DNA from 3 places in the Paenibacillus sp. FSL H3-0469 genome. Region 3 is predicted to be linked to each of the others. Evidence: predicted binding sites of a transcription regulator. Region 3 holds the regulator's gene; each other region holds the start of a gene.
What was found. The regulator LexA, encoded in region 3, represses DNA repair genes until DNA is damaged. The targets are predictions, from matches to a motif close to CGAACATATGTTCG.
Positions count from the first base shown of each region.

Region 1: NSS83_RS10625 (ImmA/IrrE family metallo-endopeptidase) is a predicted target of LexA. The motif match lies at 3,753-3,766, and genes of this name have one in related genera.
Region 2: NSS83_RS20940 (putative DNA modification/repair radical SAM protein) is a predicted target of LexA. The motif match lies at 2,944-2,957, and genes of this name have one in related genera.

Region 1 covers NZ_CP150302.1:2,446,427-2,451,892, forward strand. Annotated here, with positions in the region: gene NSS83_RS10590 (hypothetical protein) at 1-30, opposite strand, end outside; gene NSS83_RS10595 (PH domain-containing protein) at 232-723, shown strand; gene NSS83_RS10600 (glycosyl hydrolase) at 741-2,216, opposite strand; gene NSS83_RS10605 (NucA/NucB deoxyribonuclease domain-containing protein) at 2,379-2,819, shown strand; gene NSS83_RS10610 (hypothetical protein) at 2,907-3,095, shown strand; gene NSS83_RS10615 (hypothetical protein) at 3,143-3,298, opposite strand; gene NSS83_RS10620 (YjfB family protein) at 3,467-3,643, shown strand; gene NSS83_RS10625 (ImmA/IrrE family metallo-endopeptidase) at 3,787-4,329, shown strand; gene NSS83_RS10630 (hypothetical protein) at 4,399-4,563, shown strand; gene NSS83_RS10635 (undecaprenyl-diphosphate phosphatase) at 4,601-5,404, opposite strand.
Region 2 covers NZ_CP150302.1:4,732,972-4,738,437, forward strand. Annotated here, with positions in the region: gene NSS83_RS20930 (phosphoketolase family protein) at 1-650, shown strand, start outside; gene NSS83_RS20935 (TIGR03915 family putative DNA repair protein) at 717-1,589, opposite strand; gene NSS83_RS20940 (putative DNA modification/repair radical SAM protein) at 1,589-2,899, opposite strand; gene NSS83_RS20945 (hypothetical protein) at 3,094-3,285, shown strand; gene NSS83_RS20950 (glycoside hydrolase family 3 C-terminal domain-containing protein) at 3,597-5,466, shown strand, end outside.
Region 3 covers NZ_CP150302.1:1,112,413-1,117,878, forward strand. Annotated here, with positions in the region: gene NSS83_RS04755 (hypothetical protein) at 1-490, opposite strand, end outside; gene NSS83_RS04760 (DUF896 domain-containing protein) at 538-747, opposite strand; gene NSS83_RS04765 (LysM peptidoglycan-binding domain-containing protein) at 857-1,273, opposite strand; gene lexA (transcriptional repressor LexA) at 1,471-2,097, shown strand; gene NSS83_RS04775 (L,D-transpeptidase) at 2,286-2,624, shown strand; gene NSS83_RS04780 (hypothetical protein) at 2,704-2,922, opposite strand; gene NSS83_RS04785 (hypothetical protein) at 3,033-3,254, opposite strand; gene NSS83_RS04790 (hypothetical protein) at 3,348-3,707, opposite strand; gene NSS83_RS04795 (hypothetical protein) at 3,723-3,995, opposite strand; gene NSS83_RS04800 (hypothetical protein) at 4,670-5,068, shown strand; gene glnA (type I glutamate--ammonia ligase) at 5,449-5,466, opposite strand, start outside.

The DNA of each region.
Region 1 (5,466 bases), 1.3 Mb from region 3:
TAGCAGTCCTGTAAGTAAAGCTTGTCTCATAGTTAATATCCCTCCACTTAACAGAATAATATCGTTTTTTGTTAAGTGCAAATGAAATTAATGTAAAAGTCGGCGTAATGAAACATATGTCAGAAGTTAAGCGTATTCATAGGGAGAAATGGCGATCAATAACCATTTGATGACTGGCAATTGCTGTTATACTATAATGAATTTATCCGTTCAAGGAGAGGAAGATCTATCATGGCTTATTGCACAGTATGTGGTGCGGAATACAAGCAAGGTGCCAAATTCTGCGGGGAATGCGGGGCAAGCACAGAAGAGGCCGGTTCTCCGGCAACAGCACGCCGTCCGGCGTCTGGCCATAGCTCCGGTCCCGAACAAGAATTATGGCAGGGCAAGCCTGCCGGCATCTCCGACCGTCTCAAGGGGCTGATCGGGCTGAATACCACCAAATATACGATTACGTCCCAGCGGATTATGGTGAAGAGCGGGCTGATCGGCAAGGATGTCGAAGAAATCGAGCTGCTGCGGGTCAATGATTTCTCCGTCACCCAGTCGGTTATGCAGCGTATGCTGGGCATCGGGACGCTGATCATTTTATCGGATGATGCTTCATCTCCACAGCTCCCCTTCTATAGAATCCGTAAGGTTCAGTCTGTTAAGGATATCCTGCGCCAAGCCGTCCGTGATGAGAAAATCGCCAACAACATCAGCTACCGCGAGCATATCTGACGCTTCGTTACACTCTGTTATGGAAGGTAGAGGGCTCCTGCCGGAATTACGCCTTTGGCCTGGCTGGGGCTCTCCCACATCAGTACCGCCCGCGCATCCCCCTGGTTCTCATAGTACTCCACCTTCAGCTCATGCAGCTTCCCCGCAATCAGACTCACAGTGCCTTGCCGCTCCTGCCCGCTCTGCTTGATCCAGCTGTCAATAATCAGCTTCCCGTCGATCCATATCCGGATTCCGTCATCTGAATACGAATAGATCGTGTAGGTCTCACTATAGGCAGCGCTTATCCGGCCGCTCCAGCGTACCGAGAACAGATCTGCGTGAACAGCCGGATCGGGCGCTGCCTGTCTCCAGGCGAAGTTAATATTGGCATCTGTCCGGGTGAGGGCAGGCGTGCCGGTAAGCGTAATATTGTTGTAATACTGCCCATAGAGGCCCGGTTTGGGGAGTACCCCTCCTGAAGAAGCATACGCCGCCGCTTTGGCCGAATAGTCGTCTCTGGAGAATACGGCACTATTTTTCATAAAAGCCTGAATCACTGCATCCTTATTGCGCTCGTACAGCATCTTGCCCCAGGTCATCTGGAAGCTCCATTTGTTCTGCGTGCCTGCCAGCACAGCTGGCGGTGGAAGCTCCCCGTTCTCACCGATGGCGATCAGCTTGCCGCGCCCCAGGTCCCAGAGCGTATCATGATGGATTGCCTTGTAATCCCCCTCGAAAATATCCGCCGCCAGCACATCCACTCTGCCGCTGCCCGGATAATACTTCGCCGGCTCCTCACTATTCTTGTTCTTGGCATTCGGACTCCACACCCACAGCAGATTGTGCAGCTGATGATAGACGGTATACCGCTCGAACATGATCTCCCAGAGGGTCACGAAGGAGGATTTCTGCCCCCACCAGAACCAGCCGCCGTTCATCTCATGGTATGGTCTCCAGAGGACGGGGACACCGGCATCATTCAGTTTTTTCAGGAAAACAGCTACCTTATCCAGCTCGGCAATCATCGCCGTATACTCGGGTGTTCCCGGTGTGATGTACTTGCTGAAATTAGCTTCGCTGAGGCTCATGGAGACATTCGTCCAGGCTGGTGCCGTACCCGGCATGTTGGCATGATAGGTCATCGCTACGATGCCCCCGGCCTTGTGCCAGCGGATCGCACTGTCCGTTACGCCCTGACGCTGACTGCTGATGAGCTTCTCCGTCTGGCCGCTAATTGGCCCCATCTCATAGCCGTGCAGTCCGGCATAGGTACCCGCCGTATTCTTCAGCTTGTTGTTGATATCATCCGGACTCTCCAGGTAATCATGCTGGCCGCTGATCATTCCCTGGCCCTGCAGCCAGTACAGCGTCTCCAGCAGCTTCCGTGCGGGCGCCCCCAGCTCCGCGTCAGCGGGAGACATCTGTATTTTGCGAAAAGCCGCTTGCCACTGCACATCACCAATCAGCCGCGAGGCCGAATCCAGCAGGTCCCTGAGGTTGCGCTGTTCCACATTTTCCACCATCCTTTTCCTTGTGTTTGTACATATTATGACGAATTATGGAACTTCAGCACGGCTGCTGCACAGAATTCGGGCTGTCCCAATCGGTTATTCTTACGCTATACTATTCAGGGCACAGGCATTATACCCATACCCACATCCAAAGGAGCAGATATGAAAGCCAAAAAATCCATCATCAGTCTCATCATTATCGCCCTGCTCAGTCTGTCCGCCTACCTGCTGGAAGAAAACGGGCAATGGCTGCCGCAGACACCTTCCGGTCATTCTTCGGAGGTCGTGAAGCTGAAGTTCCCGGCAGACCGCTACCCGGAGACCGCGAGGCACATCCAGAAGGCCATCCGTAAGGGAGAATCAGCCATCTGCACGATCAACCGCAAGGATGCGGAGGAGAACCGCAAGGCGTCGCTGAAGGGAGTTCCCACGAAGAAAGGCTATGACCGGGACGAATGGCCGATGGCCATGTGTGAGGAAGGCGGAGCCGGGGCCCATATTGAGTACATAACCCCCAGTGATAACCGCGGAGCGGGAAGCTGGGTCGGCAATCAGCTGGAGACGTTCGCAGACGGTACGCGCGTAGAGTTTATTTTCAAGTAAGCCGGCATTGTGGGGGATGTTATTCAATTTCACTGCGATAAAGCGTAGAATGAAATGGGATAATATAACTTTGATGGAGAGCCGCATGTGTTCTATATCTGTTATCGGGGCAAACGGCTGTACGGCCCTATGTCCGAAGCTGAAGCCTTACAGGAATGGTTCGCGCTTGCAGGAACAATTAAGGAGCTCTATATCATTGAAACGGATGCAGCTACAGGCAGAATCAAACGCCAGATCGGGCCAACAGTCCGTAAAAATAACAGGAAAAAGAAATAGCCCTATCCGGCACAGGCCGGACAGGGCTACACTGGCTATAGGCTGTTCTAGAACAAGCAGGCTTTTGTGATGATAACCAGCAGGATGAACAGAACCAGAATTGCACCTGTCGAAGTCCAAGGGCTTACTACCGGAACGATTGGAGGTCCCTGATTCACTCCACCTACGTTATTTCCACAACCGCAACCATACTCTGCTCCCATGATTAATTCCTCCTCTTGAATATTGAATACAGCACAGAATATGTGGAATTCCGCTCCCTTGCATGGGCCAATTGGCAAAGAAATACCATTCACCTAACGGACAGGCGTCCAGTGGTCGATATAGAGTATGAAGCAATAGCTTCACAACATATGGAGGAGGAATGCCGGATGGATATTGCTGCATTATCCGTAGTGATGAGCCAGTCATCCTTACAGCAGGCCGCAGGGCTGCAGGTGATGAGCCTTGCCAAGGAGCAGGCGCAGAGCGGTGCCCAGGATATGATTCAGATGCTGAGTCAGGCCACGCACCCCACCTTGGGAAAAACACTTGATATTCGGGCGTAATTCCTTTATGCTTACATACACAGGAACACCAGTTCCATATTTCAGCCGGTGAAGAGTGCGCGCTGAACTGCTGCTTAGCCCTTACGGGCTTTTCTTTTGGCCAATAATACGAACATACGATCTTATATATGGGGTGATTGATTATGCAAGGCTATTATCAGATGACCGCATTGGAGAAATGGACAGAGGATCTATACCAGCGTATTGGTGTCCGCAAGCCGTCCGACATCTCCATTGATTACATAGCGAAGCGGCTTAATATCTGGGTGCACTATCTGGATGTCCGCAGTAAGGCGATTGAGGCTACAGCCGGAATGTACAGCATGTTCATCGACAACCGGCTCCCTCCCGAGCTGCAGCGGCTGGAATTCCTCCATGAGCTGTGTCATCTGCTGCGGCATGCCGGTAAGTCTACACTTATGCCCGGAGAGTTCACTCAGGCGCAGAGAGATGAATCCGACCGGTTCATCCTGTATGCCTCCATGCCCTATACCATGATCTCCGAGAAGACGCTGCCCGAACTTCGTGAGGATGCCGTTGCCGAGCTGGCTGTAGCATTCCAGGTGCCAATCCCCCTCGCGCTCCAGCGGATCGACCAGATCCAGAGACGGATTTTCCAGGGTCAATTAATGGCTGTTATGGAACGTAACGAAGACAGAAATATCATCCACAGACATATTCGCTAAGCGCTGCGGGGATAATACAGACTATAAATCAGAACACGAGATTCTACTGTAAAGGGGATCAAGATCAACGTGGAAGCCTTGAAAGTCATTCAATTATTGCTGACTCACCCTGAATACAGCGTGGATGCCGTTCATCCTGAAATTCCGGATTTTGTGGGTATCGAGACGATTGAAGTGGACCACGAGACCCAGACCTTCTCCATCCTGCTGCAGGAGCCTAAGGAATACGGCTGAGTGCTGAGCCTCCTGAGCGGATCACACCAGAGGCCCATTACAGGATGACAATTACATAGAACAGTCCTGCTAGCACGAAGCGGTACAGCGCGAACCACTCCAGGCGGAGCCGCTTGATCAGCTTGATGAACGTGACCACTGCAATCATGGCTACGAGGAAGGACGTCACGAACCCGATCAGCATCAGGGTCAGTGAATCTGAATTCAGCAGATCCCGGCTGTCATAGAGGTCCAGAAGGCTGGCTCCGAACATTACCGGTACTGAGATCAGGAAGGTGAAGTCCGCAGCGGCTTTCTGGCTGGTTCCCAGCAGGAGGCCCCCTGAGATCGTCGAGCCGGATCTGGAGAACCCGGGCCATAGCGCTAAGCACTGGAACAGCCCGATGCCAAAGGCTTGCGTATAGTTAAGACCGTCCACCGTCTCTGACGTAACGGTTCTCCTGCTGCGTGCAGCGAAGATCATCAACAGGCCACCGGCAATCAGACCAATCAGGACCGGCTTAGGGCCGAATAACTGGCTCTTGATCGTATCTTTGAAGAGCAGATACACCACCAGTGCCGGAACCATAGCCAGGATCATGTGGATGGCATTCAGTCCCTTGCTCTTGGAGAAATCCAGCTTCAGCATATTCATTCCGATGTTCACATACTTTTTCCAATACAGCATCAACACGGCCATTACCGCACCCAGCTGGATTACGATTTTGAAGGTAACCGCAGCCTCCCCCTCGAACTTCAGCAGATCCCCTGCCAGGATAAGGTGCCCGGTAGACGAGACCGGCAAGAATTCAGTCAACCCCTCAATAATCCCTAATAGTATTGCTTTGATAGCTTCAGTCACTGGTGAATAGCCCCTTTCGGAAGTAAATCAATATATTTCCAGTATAAGAGGCGCAGATAGAA
Region 2 (5,466 bases), 3.6 Mb from region 3:
ATGACCGTCAGAAGATCAACCTGATCGTATCCTCCAAGCATCCGCGTCCGCAGTGGTTCTCGGCTGACGAAGCTCAGGAGCTGGTAACTAAAGGCCTCAAGATCATTGACTGGGCCAGCACCGACAAAGGCGGAGAGCCTGATCTCGTCATTGCTTCTTCGGGTACAGAACCAACTATGGAAGCCTTGGCTGCCATTTCGATCCTGCATGAGAAGCTGCCTGAGCTGAAGATCCGTTACATCAACGTGGTCGATCTGCTGAAGCTGAGAAGCCAGAAGCTTGATCCGCGCGGCTTGTCTGACGAGGAGTTTGATCAATTTTTCACAAAAGATAAACCGGTCATCTTCGCCTTCCACGGCTATGAAGGCCTGATCAAAGACCTGTTCTTCGACCGCCACAACCACAACCTGCATGTGCATGGCTACCGCGAGAATGGCGACATCACGACACCGTTCGATATGCGCGTACTCAACCAGATGGACCGCTTCGATCTTACGAAGGAAGCAGTACTCAGCCTGCCGGAAGCAAGCAAATACCAGGCTATCGCTGACGAGATGGATGCCATCGTGCAAAAGCATCATGCATATATCCGCGAAGAAGGCATCGACCTTCCAGAGGTTGAGAACTGGGTATGGAAGGCTTTGAACTAAGCTTCATACGATAGTGTTATTTCATTAATAATATAGCAAGCTTCAATCAGGGAGCGCCCCGGTTAGTCATGTTGATGGCTGCGGGGCGCTTTTTGTGTCTGATGATTGAAGTTGGATGTCCGGGATCGATGAGGTCTCCGGCTGCAATGCCTTCTTCTTCTGCCCCGCAGTAAGTACAGGCACACCGCCCCTGCCGTTCATCTCCACCATGTGCTTCCAGTAGCGCTTCGGCATTAGTGAGGAACGCAGCCGGTCGTTGTAGCGCTCCTTGATGCCGATGGCATTGTAAAAGCCGGTCCATAAGCGGCGGTACGCTTCCTCCGTCTCATCGGGCTCGGGCGGGGTCCACCCGCTTAAGGGCACGATGGCCTCCCGCCCGGGCTCATGAATCAGCGCCGCTCCATGCGTCTGATCGTAGATCATGAAGCTCTCCCCCTGGAACCGGTCGCAGAAATGCTCCTGAATTACAGGAAGCACATAGCCCTGCGGTTCAATGACTGCGGCCATGACCGGGCCGTATACGGAGAAGCGGACGAAGCCCGTATACAGATGCGCCTCATGCCGGAGCTGCTGAACAGCCTTCATCAGCGTGTTAACGGTGTCATCGGCCAGCATATTCATCACCTTACGGCCATGCTTGAAGCCGAGATACAGGAAATTCAGCAGCAGCATTTCCTTATCAGGGGTGCAGCTCCAGAAGCCCAGACGCACCAGTTCCTCAGCTTCGCGGCTGATCCGCAACGGCAGGGATTTCAGTACCCGCGCGGCCTTGTCCTTGTCGGTCTCGATCCATTTTGCTTCCAGCAGCAGGCCTATTTCCCCGCCCTCAGCATGAATTGCCAGTGGTATCTCCTTCCAGGCATAGCTCTCAAATACACAGCACAGCAGACCCTCGAAGCTTCCGTCATAGGTGTACGCCAGTGCGGACGGCTTGAACATCAGGCCTTCGCTCCTTTCTTGAGCAGGTTCCAACCATCCGCTGCCGGAAGGGCCGACAGGTTAAAGTCGTCGAACAGCGTGAGCTGCTCCACCTTCGGCTGCTGGAGAGCAAGCTGTTCCCCGGACATGAGTGAGCGAAGCAGCGTATGTTCGCTTACCTTCAGCCCCTCCAGCGGCTTATCCTTACAGGTGATGAAGAACTGGGCACGCTTCAGGACCACTCCCAGCTTCTTCAACGCATGGAAATCGAGCGATCCGGCCCGTCTGGCCTTTACGATCCGCTGTGCGCTTCTTACGCCGATGCCGGGCACACGCAGCAGCATTTCGTACGGGGCGCGGTTGATCTCAACGGGGAACTGCTCCCGGTGGTTAACGGCCCAGCTGCATTTGGGGTCCAGCAGCGGGTTGAAGTTCGGCACGGCCTCATCCAATAATTCATTCGCCTTGAAGCCGTAGAAGCGCAGGAGCCAATCGGCCTGATAGAGCCGGTGTTCCCGCAGCAACGGCGGCTTGGTGTCTAGAGCGGGCAGGAGGGAATCCTCCACAACCGGGGTGTAGGCGGAGAAAAAGACGCGCTTGAGCGAGTATTTACGGTATAAGCCTTCCGTCAGATTAAGGATCTGGTAATCTGTATCTGGCGTTGCACCCACGATCATCTGGGTGCTCTGTCCAGCCGGAGCGAAGCGGGGTGCATGATTATACCGGACGATATCGGAGCGGTTCTCCTTGATCCGGCTGCTAATCAGCCCCATCGGCTTCAGGATGGACACCTTGCTCTTATCGGGAGCGAGCCGTCCGAGGCTCTCCTGGGAGGGCAGCTCGATGTTGACGCTCATGCGGTCGGCGAGCAGACCAAGTCTGGACAGCAGGGCTTCGTCTGCTCCAGGGATGGCTTTTACATGGATATATCCGTTGAAATGATAGACATTGCGAAGCAGCTCAAGTGCAGCAATTAACTGCTCGGTGGTGTAGTCCGGACTGCGCATAATGCCTGAGCTGAGAAATAATCCTTCTATATAATTACGGCGGTAGAATTGCATGGTGATATCTGCGATCTCTTCGGGGGTGAAGGCCGCCCGGCGGATGGGGTTGGACTTGCGGTTGATGCAGTACGCACAATCATACACACAGCCGTTGGTCATAAGTACCTTCAGCAGCGAAATACAGCGGCCATCCGCCGCGAAGCTGTGACAGATGCCCATTGCGGAGGTGTTGCCGAGTGCCCCGGCCTGGCCTTTGCGGTCGGAACCGCTTGAAGTGCACGCCACATCGTATTTAGCTGAAGCGGTCAGAATCTCTAGTTTCTCCATTACATCCACGGTCTCAATCCCCCTCATATGTGAGCATTATATACCGAACATACGTTCTTGTCAAAAGTATAAACCACCACTCCGGCCGCCTGCAAAATGTATGCGCATTCCTTCTTGTGCTATAATAGAAATTGATGGTTCACGGAATGAGGAATCATACGGTTATTGAAAATCAGGTTAGGAGTGTTGCTGAAGTGAGAGGATATAACATCTGGCGGCCTATTATGCTGATAGCCGTCGCCCTGCTGACAAGACAGCTAGTGACAAGTGTGTGCCTGATGTTCGGTATGTCGCAGGAATCGGCAGGCAGTGTAGCCATGCTGGGTATGATCGTCGCTGCTCTTATTATGTACAACCGCATGATGAAGGGCCGCCGCCGCAGATAAAATAAACAGAAGATCCGGACGTATCTATTCAATACGGTACGGATTGCATAGGAACAGGCTTAAGAGACGCCCGCACAGGTGTCTTTTTATTTTAGATGTGTCTTTTTTACTAAAAAAGTTTATACAAACACGTGCGAATCCCGGCGATCCGGCAAGCGGTGCTTGAATAATATGGCTGAAGCTTATATTCTTAGAAGGATATGCTATATGAAGGACCATACAGATTCAAGGTAACGTACATTCCCTTCGGGAGGGCGTTATTTATAGAATCAACCCACAGCATGGGAAATGAACATACAGGAGGAAACCAATTGAGTACACAGAACATTGGAGTGCCGTTAGAGGGTTTTGCAGAATTTAGCCGGACGGTAGCCGCAGAAGGTGCGGTACTGCTGAAGAATGAGGGACAGGTGCTTCCGCTGGGTAACGGTGAGAGCGTTGCTGTTTTTGGCAGAATACAGGTGAATTATTACCGCAGCGGTACTGGATCGGGCGGTAGCGTTCACGTTGCATATACGACGAATCTGCTGGATGGACTGCGCAGCAAGAAGAACATTAGCGTGAATGAAGAACTGGCTGCAGCCTACGAGGCCTGGATCGGGCTTAACCCGTTCGATGACGGCGGCAAGGTATGGGCTGCGGAGCCGTGGAACCAGAAGGAAATGCCGCTTACGGACGAGCTGGTGAAGCAGGCACGAAGCCAGTCAGCCAAAGCGGTTGTGGTGATTGGACGTACGGCGGGCGAGGATCAGGATAATGCCGACACCGCAGGCAGCTACCGGCTGACGGAAGATGAGAAGGCGATGCTGGTCTCGGTTACGGCTTATTTTGAACAGACAGTTGTGGTACTCAATGTGTCCAATATCATGGATATGAGCTGGGTAAATGACGCTGCTTATGTGAATCCTATCTCTGCTGTGATCTATTCCTGGCATGGCGGCATGGAGGGCGGTCACGCGATTGCTGATGTTCTGGCCGGAGAGGTTACGCCAAGCGGCAAGCTGACGGATACCATTGCCTATTCCATTGACGATTATCCGTCGACCCGCAACTACGGCAATGAATTCAAGAACCTGTACGAGGAAGATATCTATGTAGGCTACCGTTATTTCGAGACCTTCTGCCCTGATAAGGTTCAGTATGAATTCGGCTACGGGATCTCGTACACGACCTTTAAGCTGGAGCCGGGGGAAGCGAAGCTGGTAAACCAGGCGGGTGAGCCGCAGATCGAAGTCGGCGTCACTGTAACGAATACGGGAGCCGTATATGCTGGTAAAGAAGTCGTGCAGGTGTATTACGAAGCGCCGCAGGGACAGCTGGGCCAACCGGCCAAAGCGCTGGCAGCCTTCGCTAAGACCAAGCTGCTGGAGCCTGGTGAGTCTCAGCGCCTTACCGTGAGCTTCCCGCTCCATTCCATGGCTTCCTATGATGACGCCGGAGTGACCGGGCATGCTTCCGCTTATGTGCTCGAAGCCGGTACCTACCGTTTCTATGCAGGCACCAGTGTCAAAGCGGTGTCAGCAGTGCTTCTGGACGGACAAGAAGGTTATGTGCTGGAAGAGCTTAAGGTCGTGGAACAGCTGGAAGAAGCAATGGCGCCTACTGAGAGCTTCATGCGGATGAAGCCGGGTGCCCGTAAGGCAGACGGTTCGTATGAGCTTGTCTCGTCTGAGGTACCTACACGCAAGGTGGATCTGGCGGAGCGGATTGAACGCAATCTGCCGCAGACGCTTCCGCAGACCGGCAATCAGGGATATACTCTGAGAGATGTTCATGACGGAAAAGTCAGCATGAGCACTTTCATTGCCCAGCTAAGCGACCAAGACCTGGCGGCGATTGTCCGGGGCGAAGGAATGAGCAGCCCGCTGGTAACTCCGGGTACGGCGTCTGCGTTCGGGGGCGTCAGCGACAGTCTGTTCAGCTACGGCATTCCGGTTGCAGCTACAGCGGACGGCCCATCCGGTATCCGTATGGACAGTGGAGCGAAGGCTACACAGGTATCGATTGGCACCCTGCTCGCCGCTACCTGGAATGCAGAGCTGGTGGAAGCACTGTATGTCATGGAAGGCCAGGAATTATTGCGTAACCAGGTGGATGCGCTGTTGGGACCGGGGCTGAATATCCGGCGCAGCCCGCTGAACGGGCGTAACTTCGAATATTTCTCCGAAGACCCGCTGATTT
Region 3 (5,466 bases):
ACTGCTCCAGACGTTCCCCCATCGCAGCGGTGTCATAACGGTTAATCAGCTTGGAGAAAATCCACTGCTTGCGCTTACCCTTATACTTAATGGTAACTACACTGCGCGATAAAGTGATCTTCTCAATATCCGCCGCAGCCAGGAAACGTTCGCGGTTGTATTTAATAGTAGAGATACGCGCACGCTCAACCTTAAGGAACGGACGGCGGAAGAACAGCAGCGCAGCGAGCAGGAAGTACAGCACTACACCCAGCCAGTTGGCCAGAATACCGCTTCCTTTAGCTTCGTCAATCGAGCCGACCACCCAGAACATGATGCCAAGCAGCATCAGTACTACGGGGAATACAATATTGCGGCCTTTGAAAATATCGATGCTTTTCGCGGCAGTCTTAGTGCTGGAAGTGTAAATAGAGTCCTTCCCCTGCTTCTTTCTTTGCTGGTTAATTTGCTTCGTGTTGCGTTGAACCATTCTTTCCCAAGAACGGGCCATGTAAGTTCCCCCTAGTCATCCTGTATTATCTATGAAAAGGCAACAGGCTAATGCTTAAGTCCGTTATTGCCCTCTTCATGCTCCGGATTGTCCACAATTTCGATAGTATCAAGCTGGGCCCGAAAGTTAGTGCGGATATTCCCCAGGTAAATCTCGCGGAGCTTGGCACGTTCAGCCAGTTCCTCTTCATTCAGGCCGCCGTTCTTAGCTTTGCGTGCCAATTCATTGATGCGTGCGACCAATTCGTCAATATTCAATACGTTTCCCTCCCTCTAAATTCATTTTAACTTTGCCATGAGAAAAAGAGCTTGTCAAGGTCTACCCCCTGAAAGCTCTCCGAGTCGATCATTAGTCTGACACAATCCTTCAATATAAAGGTAAAGTCAGAATATCTCCGGCCTTAATGACGCTGTTCTCCAAATGATTCGTCTTCATTATTCCTTCTATATATACGGCTGTCCTCATGTCCTCAGGCTTGTTACTTAACGCAATGCTCCATAAGGTATCTCCGCGTTCGACTACGATCCGCTTATCGGGCTTCAGTGAAGAGACCGAACCGGCAAAAACATTGCCCACTACAGTGAATCCAGAAATGACAAGCATCAGCACCAGGACCATCTTCATCAGGCTGACCTGACGGAATAGTGATGATAGCACAGTGAGACTATGAAGAATCGCATCCTTGACCTTGGTTACATTACTATGAGCAGTTGGATTACCGGGAGCAGACACCTTGATATCCTCATTATTGTAGATGCTGTTGTAGGTACTATACTTTAACATGATCATCATCCTCCAAACACATGTTCTTGCTTTCGAAAATAATATAACACGAACATGTGTTTCGAACAAGAGTTTTTTCGGAACGTTTGTTCTCTTTATTTCCGTTCTCGTTTTTTCCTCATTTTAGAACTTATGTTTGTACGAACGGAAGTTCTATGTTATAATTTTCCCAAACATAGTATATGGGGTTGATACCGATGTCAAAGATTTCTAGTCGTCAGCTGGCGATCCTGGAATTTATACGTAATGAAGTCCGCAGCAAGGGTTATCCTCCGTCTGTCCGCGAGATTGGCGAGGCTGTCGGCCTGGCCTCCAGTTCTACTGTGCATGGTCACTTGGACCGGCTTGAGAAGAAGGGCCTGATCCGCCGTGACCCTACGAAGCCGCGTGCGATTGAATTGCTCGGCCAGGAAGATTCAGAGAATGTGCATCAATTCGTCCAGACCGTTACCCGCATCCCGGTAGTGGGTAAGGTTACAGCTGGTGTTCCTATTACTGCAACAGAGAATATTGAGGATTACTTCCCGTTGCCTGCTCATTATGTAGGCGATAACAAGGTATTTATGCTTTCTGTCCTTGGTGACAGTATGGTGGATGCCGGAATTATGAATGGGGATTATGTCATCGTACGCCAGCAGCAAACTGCCGACAATGGCGATATTGTTGTAGCGATGACCGAAGAAGATGAAGCAACGGTCAAGACCTTCTACAAGGAACGGGATCATATCAGGCTGCAGCCGGAGAATCCGGCGTACGAGCCTCTCCGCCTTAACCGCGTTACGATTTTGGGCCGGGTCATCGGATTATTCCGCGATATCCACTAATCTACTCCCCGCTTAAGAACAGGCTGCTCCGCACCATGCGAAGCAGCCTGTTTTCTGTTCATTTCATTTCGTAAAGTGGCCAAAAAGCAGAGCGCGAACAAATGTTTGCATTCTCCTTTTTGGCCACTTTTTCTGTGAACCGCTGTACCGCTCCGCACATATCCTGTTATAAAGGAGTGCTGATCTGTATGCCCAATTATCGAATTATCGTCGATCTGTCACAGCGCATGCTGTACCTGCTGGATAATGACGTTGTCACCAGAGGCTTCCCTGTCGGCATCGGCAAAATGTTAACCGTCTCCCCTGTAGGCGAATACACCATCATTAACAAGCAGCCCAATCCGGGTGGCCCGTTCGGTGCCTTCTGGATGGGACTGTCCAAGCCGCATTACGGCATCCACGGAACCAATGACCCATCCTCCATCGGCCACATGGTCTCTCACGGCTGTATTCGTATGTATAACGCAGATGTACTCGCCCTGGCCGCCCTTGTTCCCATAGGTATCCTTGTCACCATCCGGGAATAGGAACGTCACAAAAACCCTTGAGACGCCAGATTGCGGCCCAAGGGTTCCTGTGACTCCTATGAATTAGAGCGGATACAGACTACAGCACACTTCTCAATAGACGGATAGCCACCGTATTCAAACGGATGGCCTCGCGGATCGATTCTCTGGCTGCCAGCAGCTCTCTTCTGGCCCGCGAACCTCTAGGCACTCTGCGCAGATTCTCATTGATTTCTTCCAGTCTCTCCAGCAGGACAGCCCGCTGTGTCAGCAGGACATTAATGGCTCTGCGAATCCGGTTACGTTCTCTTTGGCTCATCTTTACACCTCTTTTACACTTGGATAGTATAAGAGATGCCAAGAATCGCTCCAAAGCTTGTGTGATTCGGCAGTAATGTTAGAGCTGCAAGCAGCGGACAGGTAATCTGCTTACTTTTTGTTCAACCGTACCCGGAATTCAAATTCATCGCGTCTATAAGTCATTCCGGCCAGCACTATGTACTCCGGTGTCCATTTCTGTACAGGTCCGGCATAATCAGCAATCACATGCGGTTTGCCATCAACCAGCTGAACGACGTAGACCTGTACCTGTGCCAGTGCGGCAGCGAATAGATCAGCATCACTGGACAGTACTTTATAAGCCGTATTCAACTTCGTTCCTCCTTGTTCCACAACCATGATAATAGATTTAGCCCAACAATCTATTCAATTATACCGGGTTATGGAACAATATGTAAACCATATTTACAGCTTGATAAAAAGGATTTTGAACAATCCGATATACTTCTTAGTAGCCCCGCCATCCCCGGTAAAAAATTTGGTATTCTTAAGGTCCGGTACACTGAATACTGAGAACAAAATGTAGTTATCCCTCTTGGTCAAAGACTCAATTACAGGCTGGGCCACCAGCTTACTAATTCCGTCTCCTATTTCCTGATCAAGCGTATTCTCCAGATTCTTTACAGAATACTCACTGAATGCTTCCTTCCCCGGATTCGTAACAGCCATCACAACCAGAACAAGAATAAGGACCAGTAACGACTTACCGCCCGATCTCCTGCGGACTCTGCGTGCAGGACTTGGCGTATCATAACGCGAATTCATTCTTTTCCCCCTCAGCTACAGAATATACAACATCACTTGCAACAGGACTCCCAGCGGATTCAACATCATCCGGTACACGAACAGCATCCCACCTGTAATTCCACTGGCCCCGACATCAACACTGCTCCAATCCCACACCGGCAGAGGCGGCGCATCCAGCCCATATTGCTCCACAAGCCTTTCTTGGGTCTCCGCAGGCACAGCCACTCCTTCAGCTCCTGCCACCTGACCCATCAACGTCAGCACCAGCATCAGCGAAAGAATAATCTTATATGTATTCTTCATCATCCGCTCCCATGTCTGCCACTAGAATTCTCTTCTGGTTAAGTATATATGATATGGAATAGTATGTAAAAGGATTTGATTTGGAGTTTTAATTCCTTTATATTATGATGTAAGGGCTTTGCTCCGTCTTCATCTTCACTCTCTCCCCCACACTCAAAATCGGGAGAGTTTTTTTATTTAGGAGGTAAATGTATGAACGGAAATAAAGTTATCCTCATTCTTCTGTCCATATCCATACTCGGTATACTCCTTTATTTCGGATTAGCTTATGGATTACTATGGTATGCCTTCCGGTCCTCGGTTCCTATTGAAGAATAATCTAAGAACATCGGGGGATCATTGTGAAGAAATATAACAGATCTGAAAAAGTCATTATTGGAGTGCTTCTTGGCATGACGGCTGTGCTATTTTTGGGAAGCCTGTTTTTTTGGTATGTCTTCAGCACAATATAAAACAACTCCGTCGCGCTCAGGTGGGGACTATTAGCCCCTTATTTATGGTGGCTTGGTTTATTCATGACAAAAAAATAGAAGGCAGGAAAAGCTTCCTGGCCTTCTGTGTTTGTACATATTTCTATGAAGTAATAATATCATTGATATAGTAGATCGTTTTACGAATCAGTGAACCAACCTACTATAACGTTGCTTAGTTCTTGTAATATAAACGGAGGTTATAATGTGGCTAAATTAAAAGACTATTATAACAGTAATAAGTATTTGAATATGAAATTTGTTTATTATGATAATAGACCTGATCAAGGCTGTAGATTTATAGTATCGAATACTGAAGATGGAAACAGCATGACTAGTGAAGTAGGATGGACTAATTTTACATTAAACAAATTTATTGAGATGCTCAATAACTTCCCGATGGATTCTTATGATGGATATTTCTCACATTATGATGAATCGTTTGAATGGAAATGGATACAACAACCTGATAAAGAAGTATTTTTGCTCACGGTTTTTTCCTCAGCCAAAGAATTTTCTTATTACAGCAGCATTAAAGACATTAAAAAATTTGGTGAAGCAGTTCTTAAGGATATTAACCTTGCTCAAAAATTCGATTCAATCTAAAGGTTCATTGCTGCGCTTGGTGATTCTGTCGGAACGATGGACTTCGGCCTTGACCTATACTTCTCTCATTTCACCTCAGACTTTCAAACAGTGGCCCTTTATCCAGTGAAGTAATGCCATTTCCCACAGCCTGGGCAAGCCCACTGACCTGAACCGTCCGCATAATAACCTCATGATTGGCAGATCCAATCCGGTACACTCCTAAGCTTCAATTCCAGTCGCTTAGAGAAATATGAAGCCCACATGAAATCAATCCTCGAATAAACACCCACCAGTATTTGTGGGCATTTTGTGGGCACTATTAATTTTGGCCCCTACTGTTCCCGCCAACCAAACACAAAAAAGCCCCCAGCGCGTATAGCGCCGGGGGCTGCTGTATCCTAGTAAAGCGTCATGTA